Regions from separate parts of the Pseudomonas sp. Q12-87 genome, predicted to be linked through region 1. Evidence: predicted binding sites of a transcription regulator. Region 1 holds the regulator's gene; each other region holds the start of a gene.
What was found. The regulator FliA, encoded in region 1, starts transcription of late flagellar genes. The targets are predictions, from matches to a motif close to CTAAAGTTTNNNNNNNNNNNGCCGNTAA.
Positions count from the first base shown of each region.

Region 1 (4,257 bases):
CCGGTCCGATTCGCGCGATGCTCTCGCGATTCGGGCGCCTCGCGGTCCCGGGGCTGCACGTGCTGGCGTACCAGGAAATACCGGACAACAAGCAAGTGACCATCGTTGCGACAGTAGGGCCCAACGGCTGAGGTAGTGGTTTATGCAAGTGAAGCGTTTTTTCGCCGCCGATATGCGTCAGGCCATGAAGCTGGTTCGTGACGAGCTGGGCGCTGAAGCAGCCATCATCGGCAATCGCCGGATCGCTGGCGGTGTCGAGCTGACGGCGGCTCTGGATTACAAATTGTCGGCGCTGGCCCCGCGGGTTCCGAACATGGAACTCGAGGACGAGCTGCGCAAGACCCAGTCGCGCATCGCCAGCGCCCAGGCCGAATTGAGCCTGCGCAGCAGTGAAGGCGAGGCTGCCGGCACCAATCGTCAATTGTTCGCTGGCCAGCCGCTCACCGCCGGCCTGCCGCTGACCGCAGCTGAACCACTCATCGAACCGGCCCCGGCCGAACCGCGTCGCGCTGCACCGGCCCAGGCCGCGCCAGCCCGTGGTGTCGACCCGCGTGCCCTGGACTCGATGCGCTTCGAACTCAACAGCCTGCGTGAACTGATGGAAGTTCAATTGGGCTCCCTGGCCTGGAACCAGCTGCAAGGCAGCCGTCCGGCCCAGGCCAACCTGTGGCGTCGCCTGCAACGCATCGGCCTGTCCGGCCCGTTGTCCCGGGACCTGCTGGCGCTGATCAACGGCATCGAAGAGCCTCGCCAGGCCTGGCGCATGTTGCTGGCGCACCTGGCACGCATGATTGCCACACCGGAAGTCGAGCCGCTGGAAGAGGGCGGTGTGATTGCCATGGTCGGTCCTGCCGGCATGGGCAAGACCACCACCTTGGCCAAGCTCGCCGCCCGTTATGTTCTCAAGTACGGCGCCCAGAGCATCGCCCTGGTGAGCATGGACAGTTTCCGCATCGGTGCCCAGGAGCAACTCAAGACCCTGGGCCGGATCCTCAATGTGTCGGTGACCCATGTGGATCCGGGCCAATCCCTGGCCCAGGCGCTGGAGCCATTGCTGCGCAAGCGCGTCGTGCTGATCGATACCGCCGGCCTGCAAGCCAGCGATCCGGCCCTGCGCATGCAGCTTGAAAGCCTGGCCGGGCGTGGTATCAAGTCGAAAAATTATCTCGTGTTGGCAACCACCAGCCAGAAACAGGTTCTAACCGCCGCATACCACAGCTACAAGCGCTGCGGGCTGGCCGGCTGCATCCTGACTAAGCTGGATGAAACGGCAAGCCTGGGCGAGGTGTTGAGCCTGGCGATCGGCCATGAACTGCCGGTGGCTTACCTGACCGACGGGCCGCGGATCCCGGATGATTTGCATCTGCCGCGCCGTCATCAACTGGTCAGCCGTGCCGTGAGTGTGCAAATGCAGGAAGAACCCAGCGAAGAAGCCATGGCTGACATGTTCGCTGATATCTACCACAGCCCGACCAAGCAGGTCGGCTGAGGTAATCATGAATATTTTTTGTACCTACATCGATGGTCTGCCATGCATTGTTCCGTATGTGAACGCGCAGCCAGTAATGTGGCCTCCGTCTAAGTAAGACAAGGTAAAGAACGAACATGGGCAGCATGCATCCCGTACAGGTGATCGCGGTGACCGGCGGCAAAGGTGGCGTCGGGAAGACTAACGTGTCAGTGAACTTGTCCCTGGCTCTGGCAGAGCTTGGCCGACGGGTCATGCTGCTGGACGCCGACCTGGGCCTGGCGAACGTCGACGTGCTGCTGGGGCTCACACCCAAGCGCACCCTGGCGGACGTCATCGAAGGCCGTTGCGAACTTCGCGATGTGCTCTTGCAAGGGCCCGGCGGGATTCGCATCGTGCCGGCAGCCTCCGGCACCCAGAGCATGGTTCACCTGACCCCGGCCCAGCACGCGGGCCTGATCCAGGCCTTCAGCGACATCGGGGACAACCTCGATGTGCTGGTGATCGACACCGCAGCCGGCATCGGCGACTCGGTCGTCAGTTTCGTCCGCGCCGCCCAGGAGGTATTGCTGGTGGTCTGCGACGAGCCGACGTCCATCACCGACGCCTATGCCCTGATCAAGTTATTGAACCGCGACTACGGCATGAACCGCTTCCGTGTCCTGGCCAACATGGCCCAGAGCCCTCAGGAAGGACGCAACCTGTTCGCCAAGTTGACAAAGGTCACGGATCGCTTCCTGGACGTCGCCCTACAATACGTCGGCGCCGTGCCTTACGACGAAAGCGTACGTAAGGCTGTCCAGAAGCAACGTGCCGTCTATGAAGCCTTTCCACGTTCCAAATGCGCGCTGGCGTTCAAGGCAATCGCCCAGAAGGTCGATACCTGGCCACTGCCGGCCAACCCACGCGGGCATCTGGAATTTTTCGTCGAGCGTCTCGTGCAACAAACAGCAGGGCCCGTGTTATGACAGCCAGCGGTTACAACCATCTCTACAAGAAATCGGCACGGGACGCCCAATACGAACTGATCGAGCGTTACGCGCCCCTGGTCAAGCGCATCGCCTATCACTTGCTGGCCCGGTTGCCGGCCAGTGTCCAGGTCGAGGACTTGATCCAGGCGGGCATGATCGGTTTGCTTGAAGTGTCGAACAAATATGACGCGAGCAAGGGTGCCAGTTTCGAGACCTATGCCGGTATCCGCATTCGCGGCGCAATGCTCGATGAAGTCCGCAAGGGTGATTGGGCACCGCGTTCGGTGCATCGCAATACCCGCATGGTCAGTGATGCCATTCGTGCAATTGAAGCTAAAACCGGGCGTGACGCTAAAGATCACGAGGTTGCGGCCGAACTCCAGTTAAGTCTCGATGATTATTACGGGATTTTGAACGATACCTTGGGCAGTCGCCTGTTCAGTTTCGACGACCTGTTGCAGGACGGCGAACACGAAGGACTGCACGAGGACGGCGCGAGTGCTCACATGGAGCCGTCGCGTGACCTGGAAGATGAGCGTTTCCAGAGCGCGCTGGCGGATGCGATTGCCAATTTGCCGGAGCGTGAGCGACTGGTCTTGGCGCTGTACTACGACGAAGAGCTGAACCTCAAGGAAATCGGTGAAGTCCTGGGGGTCAGCGAATCGCGGGTCAGCCAGTTACACAGCCAGTGCGCGGCCCGTTTGCGGGGGCGTTTGGGGGAGTGGCGAGCGCGCTGACAGGCAGTGTGGAGACATGGCAAGACAGGTATGGCGTGCGCCGTACCAGTCGTCATTCGTTGTGCTCCGTACCGTTGTCGAGTGTTGTGCCGGATTGATTGAAATGGCGCGTTCAGGTGCTGGACGCGTTTAAGACTGCTTGGAGGTCGAATTGGACAAGAACATGAAAATCCTCATCGTTGATGACTTCTCAACGATGCGGCGGATCATTAAGAACCTGTTGCGTGACCTTGGGTTCACCAACACGGTCGAGGCCGACGATGGCACTACTGCCATCCCGGTCCTCAACAGCGGGAGCATCGACTTTCTGGTGACTGACTGGAACATGCCCGGCATGACCGGTATCGACTTGCTGCGCCACGTGCGCGCCGATGAAAAACTCAAGCACCTCCCGGTGCTGATGGTCACCGCCGAAGCCAAGCGCGAGCAGATCATCGAAGCGGCCCAGGCCGGTGTGAACGGCTACGTGGTCAAACCCTTCACGGCCCAGGCGTTGAAAGAGAAGATCGAAAAAATCTTTGAACGCATCGGTTAACGGCGCCACGGGGGAGCTATGGATAACGAATCTTCAATGGGCGATTTCGAATCGACCCTGAAAAAACATGCCCGCGAACTGGTCGACAGCCTTGAAAAGGGCCGCTTCGGTGATGCGGTTCAAATGATTCATGAGCTCAACCAGACCCGCGATCGTGGTCTGTACCAGGAAGTCGGCAAGCTCACCCGTGAACTGCACAGTGCGATCGTCAATTTCCAGATCGACCCGCACATGCCGCAGGCCGAGGAAGTCTCGCAGATCACTGACGCCACCGAGCGCCTGGGTTATGTGGTCAAGCTCACCGAGGCCGCGGCCAACCGCACCATGGACCTGGTGGAAAGCGCTACCCCGTTGGTCAATGGACTGAGCGAAGAAGCCCAGGCCCTGAGCACCGACTGGGGCCGCTTCATGCGCCGCGAAGTGGGTGCCGAGGAGTTTCGCGAACTGGCCCGTCGAGTCGACGGTTTCCTGACGCGCAGCAGCACCGAGAACCGTGCGGTGGCGAGCAACCTCAATGACATTCTGCTGGCCCAGGACTATCAGGAC
Region 1 is NZ_LHVI01000024.1:183,860-188,116, reverse strand. It holds gene flhA (flagellar biosynthesis protein FlhA) at 1-131, shown strand, start outside; gene flhF (flagellar biosynthesis protein FlhF) at 143-1,489, shown strand; gene fleN (flagellar synthesis regulator FleN) at 1,606-2,436, shown strand; gene fliA (RNA polymerase sigma factor FliA) at 2,433-3,176, shown strand; gene AD663_RS19175 (chemotaxis response regulator CheY) at 3,340-3,711, shown strand; gene AD663_RS19170 (protein phosphatase CheZ) at 3,730-4,257, shown strand, end outside.

Region 2 (4,257 bases), on a different contig from region 1:
CCCGACGAGACTACGCCTGCCGCCGTCTACCGGTTATTCGCCCAATATGCGTTCATGGCCGCCGGGCTCGTGCCGGCGATGGTGTTCCTGGTGGACTATGTAGCCCGTGGCCTCGGTGCCGGTGCGCACGTCGGGGCGCTGGTCTGGGTCATGTACGGCCTTGGCGCGATTATCGGGCCGGTGAGCCATGGCTTCTTGGCCGACCATCTCGGCGCGCGCAGGAGCATTCGCCTGGTATTGGCCGTGCAGGCGATTGCCCTCGGCCTGCTGGCGATCTCCCATACGTTCCTGGCGTTGGCGTTGCTGGCGGTGATCATCGGTTCGTTTCCACCGGGCATCGTGCCCCTGGCCCTGGCCCGCATGCATGAACTGGTGCCTGACGCTCATCGCCAACAGGTCGCCTGGAGCCGGGCCACCGTTTCGTTCGCGACATTCCAGGCGCTTGCCGGATTCGCCTATTCGGCGCTGTTCAATGCCAGCGGCGGCCATCATGCGGCGCTGTTCCTGATTGCCGCCGGCGCGATAGCGTTTGCCTTGGTGCTTGACCTCATGCCTGGGCTGAAAAAACGTCGATATTCCTGATCTGGCCAGCGCATCCCCAATTGGGATGCGCTCATTTGTTGCTATCGGACAGACCGATCTATAAAGTTCCCCAAATGACCAGAATCCTGACCAATGGCGTTTTTTGCGACCTAACGCAATTGATCTGAAGTGCAAGTGAAGGCAAAATATTAGCACTTTGCCATCACCCTCTCTGACTTGCTTATTTCATGGAAGAAAGCATGAAAACCATTATTTCTTTGGCGTTATTGTCCGTTGCCTGCGCGGCGACTGCGGACGTTCAAAAAATCAACTACCTCTACGACGATTCGGACGCCAAGTATTCCATCGTCTCGTTTATCGACAGCGGCACCGTCATCCAGGCCACCGTACAGCGATCAGGTGTCTACTTCACCAACTATACGAAGCTGGAACTCGACTGCGCCAGCCAGAACGTACGTCACATGGGCATGTACAGCAGCCTCGCGGCGCTGGAAAAAGCTCAATTCGATCAGATGGAGGGCCGAATCATCGACGGCTCGATAGCCGCCGAAGTGGGTAAGGTGCTGTGCACTGGCACGACCATGACCGCATCCCAGACCGCCTCGAAAGTCGAAGCACAGCCCGCCGAGATCCAAGACGGCGACAACACCTGACCTGATCGCGCACGAGCTTGATCCCGCAGCGCCAGGCGGCATCGCCGTCGTCCAAGCCCTGGCAACGGGTTACAGAGGAGCCTGCTTGCGGGCGAACTTGGTCCGATAACTGCCCGGTGGAACCCCGAAAAAATCCCGGAAACGTCGTTGGAAGTGTGGCGAGCTGACGAAGCCCGTCGCCACGGCGATTTCGGTTACGGAGCGATTGGTCTGCTGGATGAGCTGGCGGGCACGGGTCAGGCGCAACTCCAGGTAATAACGGGTGGGTGTCGCCCCGAGAAAACTGCAGAATCGTCGTTCCAGCTGTCGCTTGGAGATCTTGACGCAGGCAGCCAGCTCATCGACGGTCAACGGCTCCTCGATGTTTTGCCACATCAGTTCCAGCGCCAGCTTGAGGCTTTCCGGCAGTGTCGGGTCTGTCTCGACGAAGACCGGCGGCAAATCCGTCGCGTCATCGCCGGACTCGTCACAGCGCAGAATTTCCTCGATGGCTCCCACCAGCGCCGCTCCCCCGGTCTGGCGAATCAACTGCAACATCATGCGCAGCGAACTGTTGGCACCCGCACAGCTGACTCGGCCCCGGTCCAGGACATAGGCGCGGTTGGAAACCTTCACGAGGGGGAAGACCTCCGCCATCATGGCGCGACTTTCCGGGTGAACAGCGCATTCGAAGCCATCGAGCAGATTGGCATCGGCGATAAAGAACACCCCGTTCCACAGCCCGCCCATTATCGCTCCCGACGCAGCATTGACCCGCAGTTTGCGCCGCAACAAGGCGTGGCCTTGCAACTTCACGCGAAAGCCCCCGGCGACGATCAGCACATCCAGGTCTTCCGGCATCTGTGCCAACTCGATGTCGGTGGAGATGACAATGCCCAGGTCACTGGTCACCTGCCCTCCCGAAACCCCCACGGTCAGCACCTCGTAGAGAGGCATGTCGCCCATCAGGTTGGCGGTCACCAGCGCATCCACCGCACCGGTAAAGGACATCATCGAGAAATTGTCCATCAATACAAACGCAACGCGGGTGGGCGCCTGGCTGGCAGCGGGCGATCCAACGGGGCGATAAGCCATGTTCTTGTTTTTGAGTACGCTTTCGAATGCGCTTGGCATGGGGCCTCGTTGACACACAAAAGATGATCCGGACCTGCATCGGCGCCATCTTCCAGATAAGCGACATTGCCTGCAATCGCTTCGCTGTGACCAGGTCGCTCCTGGGTAACCGGCTGCCGCTCAAGTCCATACGACCTTGGTCGATACGCTATAGGTAGGCATGGGCGCGTTCCCTTTACCCAACACGTAACGCTCACCGCTGATGTTTCCGCCGTTCCAACACTTAAAAAAATATCCGCGGGAGAAGTCATGAATATCAAACAGAAGCTGACATGGGCGTTCGCGGCCATCGCCTGCCTTCCGGTCGTCCTGGTGGCGGTGCTGGTTGTCTTGAACCTGCGCGACGCCGCGAAAACCAACTTCCTGGACAGCAGCGGCCGCGAGATTCGCCAGATCGACAATGGCATGAAGCAGTTCTTCGACGGCATCAGCCAGAACGTCGAGTTTTTCGCCAAGGATCCACGGATCGTCGCAGCCAAGGACCTGAAAAACTATTCCGGTGCAGACGCGGCACAGATCCCCTTGCCCGAGAACAACAAACAGCTCCTGGAAATCTTCGACAGATTCGCCAAGAGCCACCCGACTACCGCCTACCTTTCCGTGGGCCTGGCGGATGGTGGCTACGCCAGTTGGCCGGATGATCCGAAGATCTCCAACTACGATCCACGCGTGCGCCCCTGGTACAAGGCCGCTATCGCCGCCCCGGGCACTAACGTGCGCACCGACGCCTATTATTGGGCGCCGGATGATGTTTCCTTGATTGGTATCGTCCATACGGTCTCCGACGCCGCCGGCAAACTGGTGGGCGTCGTTGGCCTGGACGTGTCGCTCAAGCAACTCACCGAACTGGTCAAGAACATCAAGCTGGGCGACAGCGGCTATCTGATGCTGGTGGAAGCCAACGGCAACGTCCTGGTAGACGCCGCCGATGCCAAGCACAACTTCAAGCCGCTGGCCGACCTGGGCCCCAACTATGCCGAGCTGGCCAAAAGCAGCGATGGCGTGACCCAGATCGAAATCGACGGTGTGCCCTACATGGCCAACGTGGTCAGCTCCAAAGGCCTGGGCTGGCGCTTCATCGGCCTGATCAAGCGTGACGAAGTGATGGCCGAGGCGTCGAGCCTGACGTGGCTGATCGCGGTCATTGCCGCCGCCCTCGCCGTGGTCTTCGCCATCGTCGGTGCGAGTTTCGCCAGCGTGATCGTCCGGCCGATTCGCGGCGTTGCCAACGGCCTGCAGGAGATCGCCGAAGGTGAAGGTGACCTCACCCGCAAACTCACGGTGCAGGGCAAGGACGAAACAGCAACCCTGGCCAGCTGGTTCAACCAATTCCTGGGCATGATCGCGCAACTGGTGCAGCGCATCGGCAGCGCCTCTTCCGACCTGCAAAATGCTGCGGCGGACACCAGCGAAGTCGCCCAGAACATGAACGAAGCCGCCGGGCGCCAGCGCCAGGCCGTGGAGTTGGTGAGCACCGCTTTCAACGAAATGGTCGCCACCGCCAACGAAGTGGCCCGTTCCTGCAGCCAGGCCGCCACCAGTGCCGACGAGGGCTACCGCGACGTGCACACCGGCCAGCAGCACATCGGGGAAGCCACTGGCAGCGTGTTGAAACTGAGCGACGACCTGCAAAAGTCCACCCAAACCATGCAGGCGCTCGAACAGGACAGCAAGAACATCAACACCATCCTCGACACCATCCGCTCGATTGCCGAACAGACCAACCTGCTCGCCCTCAACGCCGCCATCGAAGCCGCGCGCGCCGGTGACCAGGGTCGTGGGTTTGCCGTGGTAGCCGACGAAGTGCGCGCCCTGGCACGGCGTACCGCCGACTCCACTGGCGAGATCGATAGCCTGCTCGGCAACCTCGCGCGGCGCACCCAGGAAGTCACGCTGCAGATGCAAGGCAGCCTGCAGGTGTCGCAAACCAGCGTCGAGCGCATCCAAC
Region 2 is NZ_LHVI01000013.1:242,087-246,343, reverse strand. It holds gene AD663_RS09055 (YbfB/YjiJ family MFS transporter) at 1-582, shown strand, start outside; gene AD663_RS09050 (hypothetical protein) at 783-1,196, shown strand; gene AD663_RS09045 (GlxA family transcriptional regulator) at 1,266-2,309, opposite strand; gene AD663_RS09040 (methyl-accepting chemotaxis protein) at 2,559-4,257, shown strand, end outside.
Region 2: a site for FliA is predicted at 2,429-2,456, ahead of AD663_RS09040 (methyl-accepting chemotaxis protein). Genes of this name have one in related genera too.

Region 3 (4,257 bases), on a different contig from region 1:
CAATCGCAAGCCGGCCTGGTTGGCGACTTCCACGCTTTCTTCGCTGGAGGTCTGGCTGGCGTTCATCGTGGTCACCGCTTCACGGGAGCCGACCTGGAGCGAGGTAATCATCTTGTGGATTTCTTCCGCCGATTCCTGGGTGCGATGCGCCAGGTTGCGCACTTCATCGGCCACCACCGCAAAACCGCGTCCTGCTTCCCCAGCACGGGCCGCTTCGATGGCCGCGTTGAGGGCCAGCAGGTTGGTTTGCTGGGAGATGCCCTTGATCACATCCAGAATGTGCCCGATGTTATCGGTGCTGGCATTCAGGGTTTCGATCTGAGTGCACGAAAGACTGATTTTCTGCGACAACTCGGTCATGGCCTGGATGGTTTTTTCCACCACCTGGCGACCATCATCGGCCTGCTCGCTGGCGCCGCTGGCATGTTGCGAAGCATCGGCGGCATTGCGGGCGATTTCCTGGGTAGCAGCGCCCAATTGGTTGATCGCCGCGGCGACGCTGTTGGTGCGAGCACTCTGTTCATCGGAGCCAACCAGCGAAGCGTTGGACGAGCTCATCACCCGCTGCGAAAGGTCATGCACTTGGCGGGTAGCGGAAGACACTTCCGAAATCGACGCGTGAATCCGCTCTACGAACTGGTTGAACGAACCACCCAACACAGCGAACTCGTCCTTGCCCTGCACGACCAGGCGACGGGTCAGGTCGCCTTCACCTTGGGCAATGTCCTGCATGGCACGGCCCATGGTGGTCAACGGACGCATCAGCACTTGGATCAACAAGCTCAGCAGCAACGCAATGGCGGCGACCGCGACAAACATGGCAATCAGCGCAGACGTGCGGAACTGGCTCAGCGGCGCGTAGGCCTTGTCCTTGTCGATCGACAGGCCGATGTGCCACTCAGCGTTCGGCAAGCCAGTGACCGGGGTGAAGGAAAGAATGCGGTCCTGCCCGTTCAGCTCGACCTCCTGGATGCCTTTGCCAATGCGTACCGGCGTTCCAGGATAGATGTCCTTGAGGTTTTTCATCACTTGGTCTTTGTCCGGGCTGACAATCACCTGACCGTCGCCGCTGACCAGGAACGCATGGCCAATACCACCGAAGTCCACGGAGTTGATGATTTTCACCAGGGTCTCCAGGCTCAGGTCACCGCCCACCACACCCAGCAATTCCCCGTTGTGCTTCACCGGCAGGGCGATGGTCACGACCAGGCCACCGACTGCTGCCGAGTAAGGCGGGGTCAGCATGGTTTTATCGGCACTGACCGCCTGCTTGTACCAAGGACGCTGGCGTGGGTCATAGCCGTCGGGCATTTTCGCGTCAGGGCGCTGAGTGAAGACCCCATTGGCCTGGCCCACGTAAGTGAACTGGAAATTCGACGTCAACGCCGGCTGGTCGACCAGCCCCGGCAGATCGGCACCGGAGCCCTGGTGCGCGATGTTCTGCGCAAGGTTTTCCAGCACCAATATCCGGCCACTCATCCAGTTCTGGACGCTACTGGCCGTCAGGTCGCCGGACTGTTCAATCGACGACTCGAGGCTGCGAGCAATGGTGTTGCGCTGCAGGTAGTCGTTGTAGAGCGTAAACAAGGCGAAAGCCAAAACCACCACACCAGAGGCGGCCAGAAGGATTTTATGACTGAATTTTAGATTCATCGACGGGACTTCTTATGCAGGGAGTGGGGGTGCATTCCGGTTGCAACATTCCATGTAGCAGCGCGGGCGAGACGCGAGGTCTGCTCCACTTTGGTGCACGCTTACCACTCTGTCGGCCAGTCCCCAAAAAAAATGAGCATTTTGTAGGACAAGTCGACGAGGGGTCCCCCAGCAGCTTTCTCAACCCCTTACCGTATCCCCCCTATCGCGCACCCTCTCTTCTTGGCGCACGAACCGATTCGCCCGGGCAAAGGTGCCAAAATCATTGAACCGCACGCCCATCTCCCGCATCACTTTGTGCGCCACCGGCACCGTCAATTGGCGAATATAGAACGGCTCCTTCACCACGAAATGATGAATCCCGTGGCTGCTGCCGAAGTTGAAGCAGAACGCCTGCAACGGCCACAACCACCAAGGGTTGAGCACCTGGGTTTGCTGGATGACATTGCCCGGCTCGATGTCGCCGTAGTAATGCATGTTCGAGCTGATGAAGTGCAGGCAAAAGGTGCGTAAAACATTCGGCCCGATGATCACCACCGCCGCGATATCGATCATCTGCATCATGGACAGCGTGCTCGCCGACCAGTCGATCGACGTACCCAGTAGGCTCGCGACGCCGTTCGCCCCGTGGAAACCGAGGAACACATACCAGGCGCCCCAATGCAGCAGCGCCAGCGGGAAGTACACCTTCAGCGTGCGCTTGAGGATGCTGCGCTTGTGGGCCCAGGTCTTGGCCCGCAACAGGCGAATGAACGCGGACATGACGTTGTCGCCGACCATCAGCAACCGCGCCGGCCCCCAGGGTTCGCCGTTGGTGATGGCTCGCTCCTCCATGTCGGCTTCGCTGCCGGACACCTTGTGATGGTTGAGGTGCAAATGGCGACGGATCCACGGATTGATGGTGCTCGGCCGCGCCAGCCAGACCAGGCCCATCATCAGGTTGTGGGGCAGGCGTTGCTTGCGAAAATACATACTGTGGATCAGGTCGTGTTCCAGCTCGTGGGTCAGGGACGCGAAAAAAGCGTTGAGCAGCAGGCACGCCCACCCGGGCATGTCACCGTTGATATACAGCCATGCCGAACCGAACATCCCGGCCAGGGCGAACGCCAGGATGCCCGCGCCCAGCGCATCCTGGTGGCGCAAGATCGGATAGCGCTGGCGCAGTTCTTCGCCTTGCGCCAATACCACTTGGCGAATATGGGCGGATCGCTGTTGTGCATTCAATCGCTCGGGGCTTGCGCAAGTGCCGTGCATGGCTTACATCCTCTGTTAGAGATGTGCTCATCCTGCCGGGCGTTGTCCCATGGGGTGGTAGCCGTAAACGCCAACCTGTTGACCGCAAGCGCCAATCGTCATGACTGAACCGACTTCCCTCGCCAGCTGGACCCGCGCCCTGCGCAAACAGCTCGATGCGCTGGGCCTGGACAGCCATGCCCTGTGCGTCGAGGCCGGCCTCGATCCGCAGTGGATGGACGACCCGAACGCCCGCTACCCGCTGTCGGCCACCACGCGCCTGTGGACATTGGCGGTGCAGGCCAGTGGCGATGCGGCTATCGGCTTGCGGGTGTCGCGCTTCGTCAGCCCCACCACCTTTCACGCGCTGGGTTATGCCTTGGTCGCCAGCGGCAGCCTTCGCGAAGTGTTCGAACGCATCGTGCGTTACCACCCGGTGGTCAGCGATGCGCTGACGCTGCAACTGAGCCGCGGCGAAGATCGCTACCGCTTCAGCCTGGATGTACCTGTGGGCCGTCCGGCGCCGGCCTTCGAAGCCATCGATGCATTCGCGGCAATTTACGTGCGCACCTGTCGCAACCGGCTGGGTCGCGACTACGCACCGCTGGCCGTATACCTGCGACGCCCGGAACCGTCTGACCCAAGCCCCTGGCACAAAGTGTTCCGCTCGCCGGTGTATTTCAGCGCCGGGCAGGACTGCCTGGAGTTTGACCTCACGGATTTCGACAGTCACTTGGACGACGCCAACCCGGAGCTGGCCGAACACAACGAAACGGTGCTCAAGCGCACCCTCGCGCAGCTCCAACCGCTGACATGGGAGCGCAAGGTACGAGCCGCCATCGAGGCTCAACTGCCCGAAGGCGAACCCAGCGCCGAGCGCATCGCCCAAGCCATGCACCTGAGCCTGCGCAGCCTGCAGCGGCACCTCGCCGACGAAGGCTGCCGCTTCGACGCGCTGCTCAATGAATGCCGGGAAAACCTCGCGCTGCTGCACCTGCGTGACCCGCAATGCTCGCTGAGCGAAGTCAGTTATCTACTGGGGTTTGCCGATACCAGCAGCTTCAGCCGCGCATTCAAGCGCTGGACCGGAATGACCCCGGGGCAGTTTCGGGATGGGTTGGGTTAAGGACCTGCGGCGGCTATGCGGGCCTCTTCGCGAGCAAGCTCGCTCCCACATTGGGAGCGGTGTGACCGCGCTATCTGCGGCAACACTCGCTCCCACAGGGTTCAGGTCGGTTTCAGATTGTGGTCAAGGTTCGCAGCCGCTCGATATCCAGGATTTCGATCTCGCCATAACCAAGGTGGAGAATGCCCTGGGCCTGCAGCTCCTTGAGGATCTGGTTGGTGGTCTGGCGCGACAGCGAGAGCATC
Region 3 is NZ_LHVI01000037.1:17,494-21,750, forward strand. It holds gene AD663_RS27095 (methyl-accepting chemotaxis protein) at 1-1,653, opposite strand, end outside; gene AD663_RS27100 (fatty acid desaturase) at 1,834-2,907, opposite strand; gene AD663_RS27105 (AraC family transcriptional regulator) at 3,008-4,012, shown strand; gene AD663_RS27110 (Crp/Fnr family transcriptional regulator) at 4,125-4,257, opposite strand, start outside.
Region 3: a site for FliA is predicted at 1,763-1,790, ahead of AD663_RS27095 (methyl-accepting chemotaxis protein). Genes of this name have one in related genera too.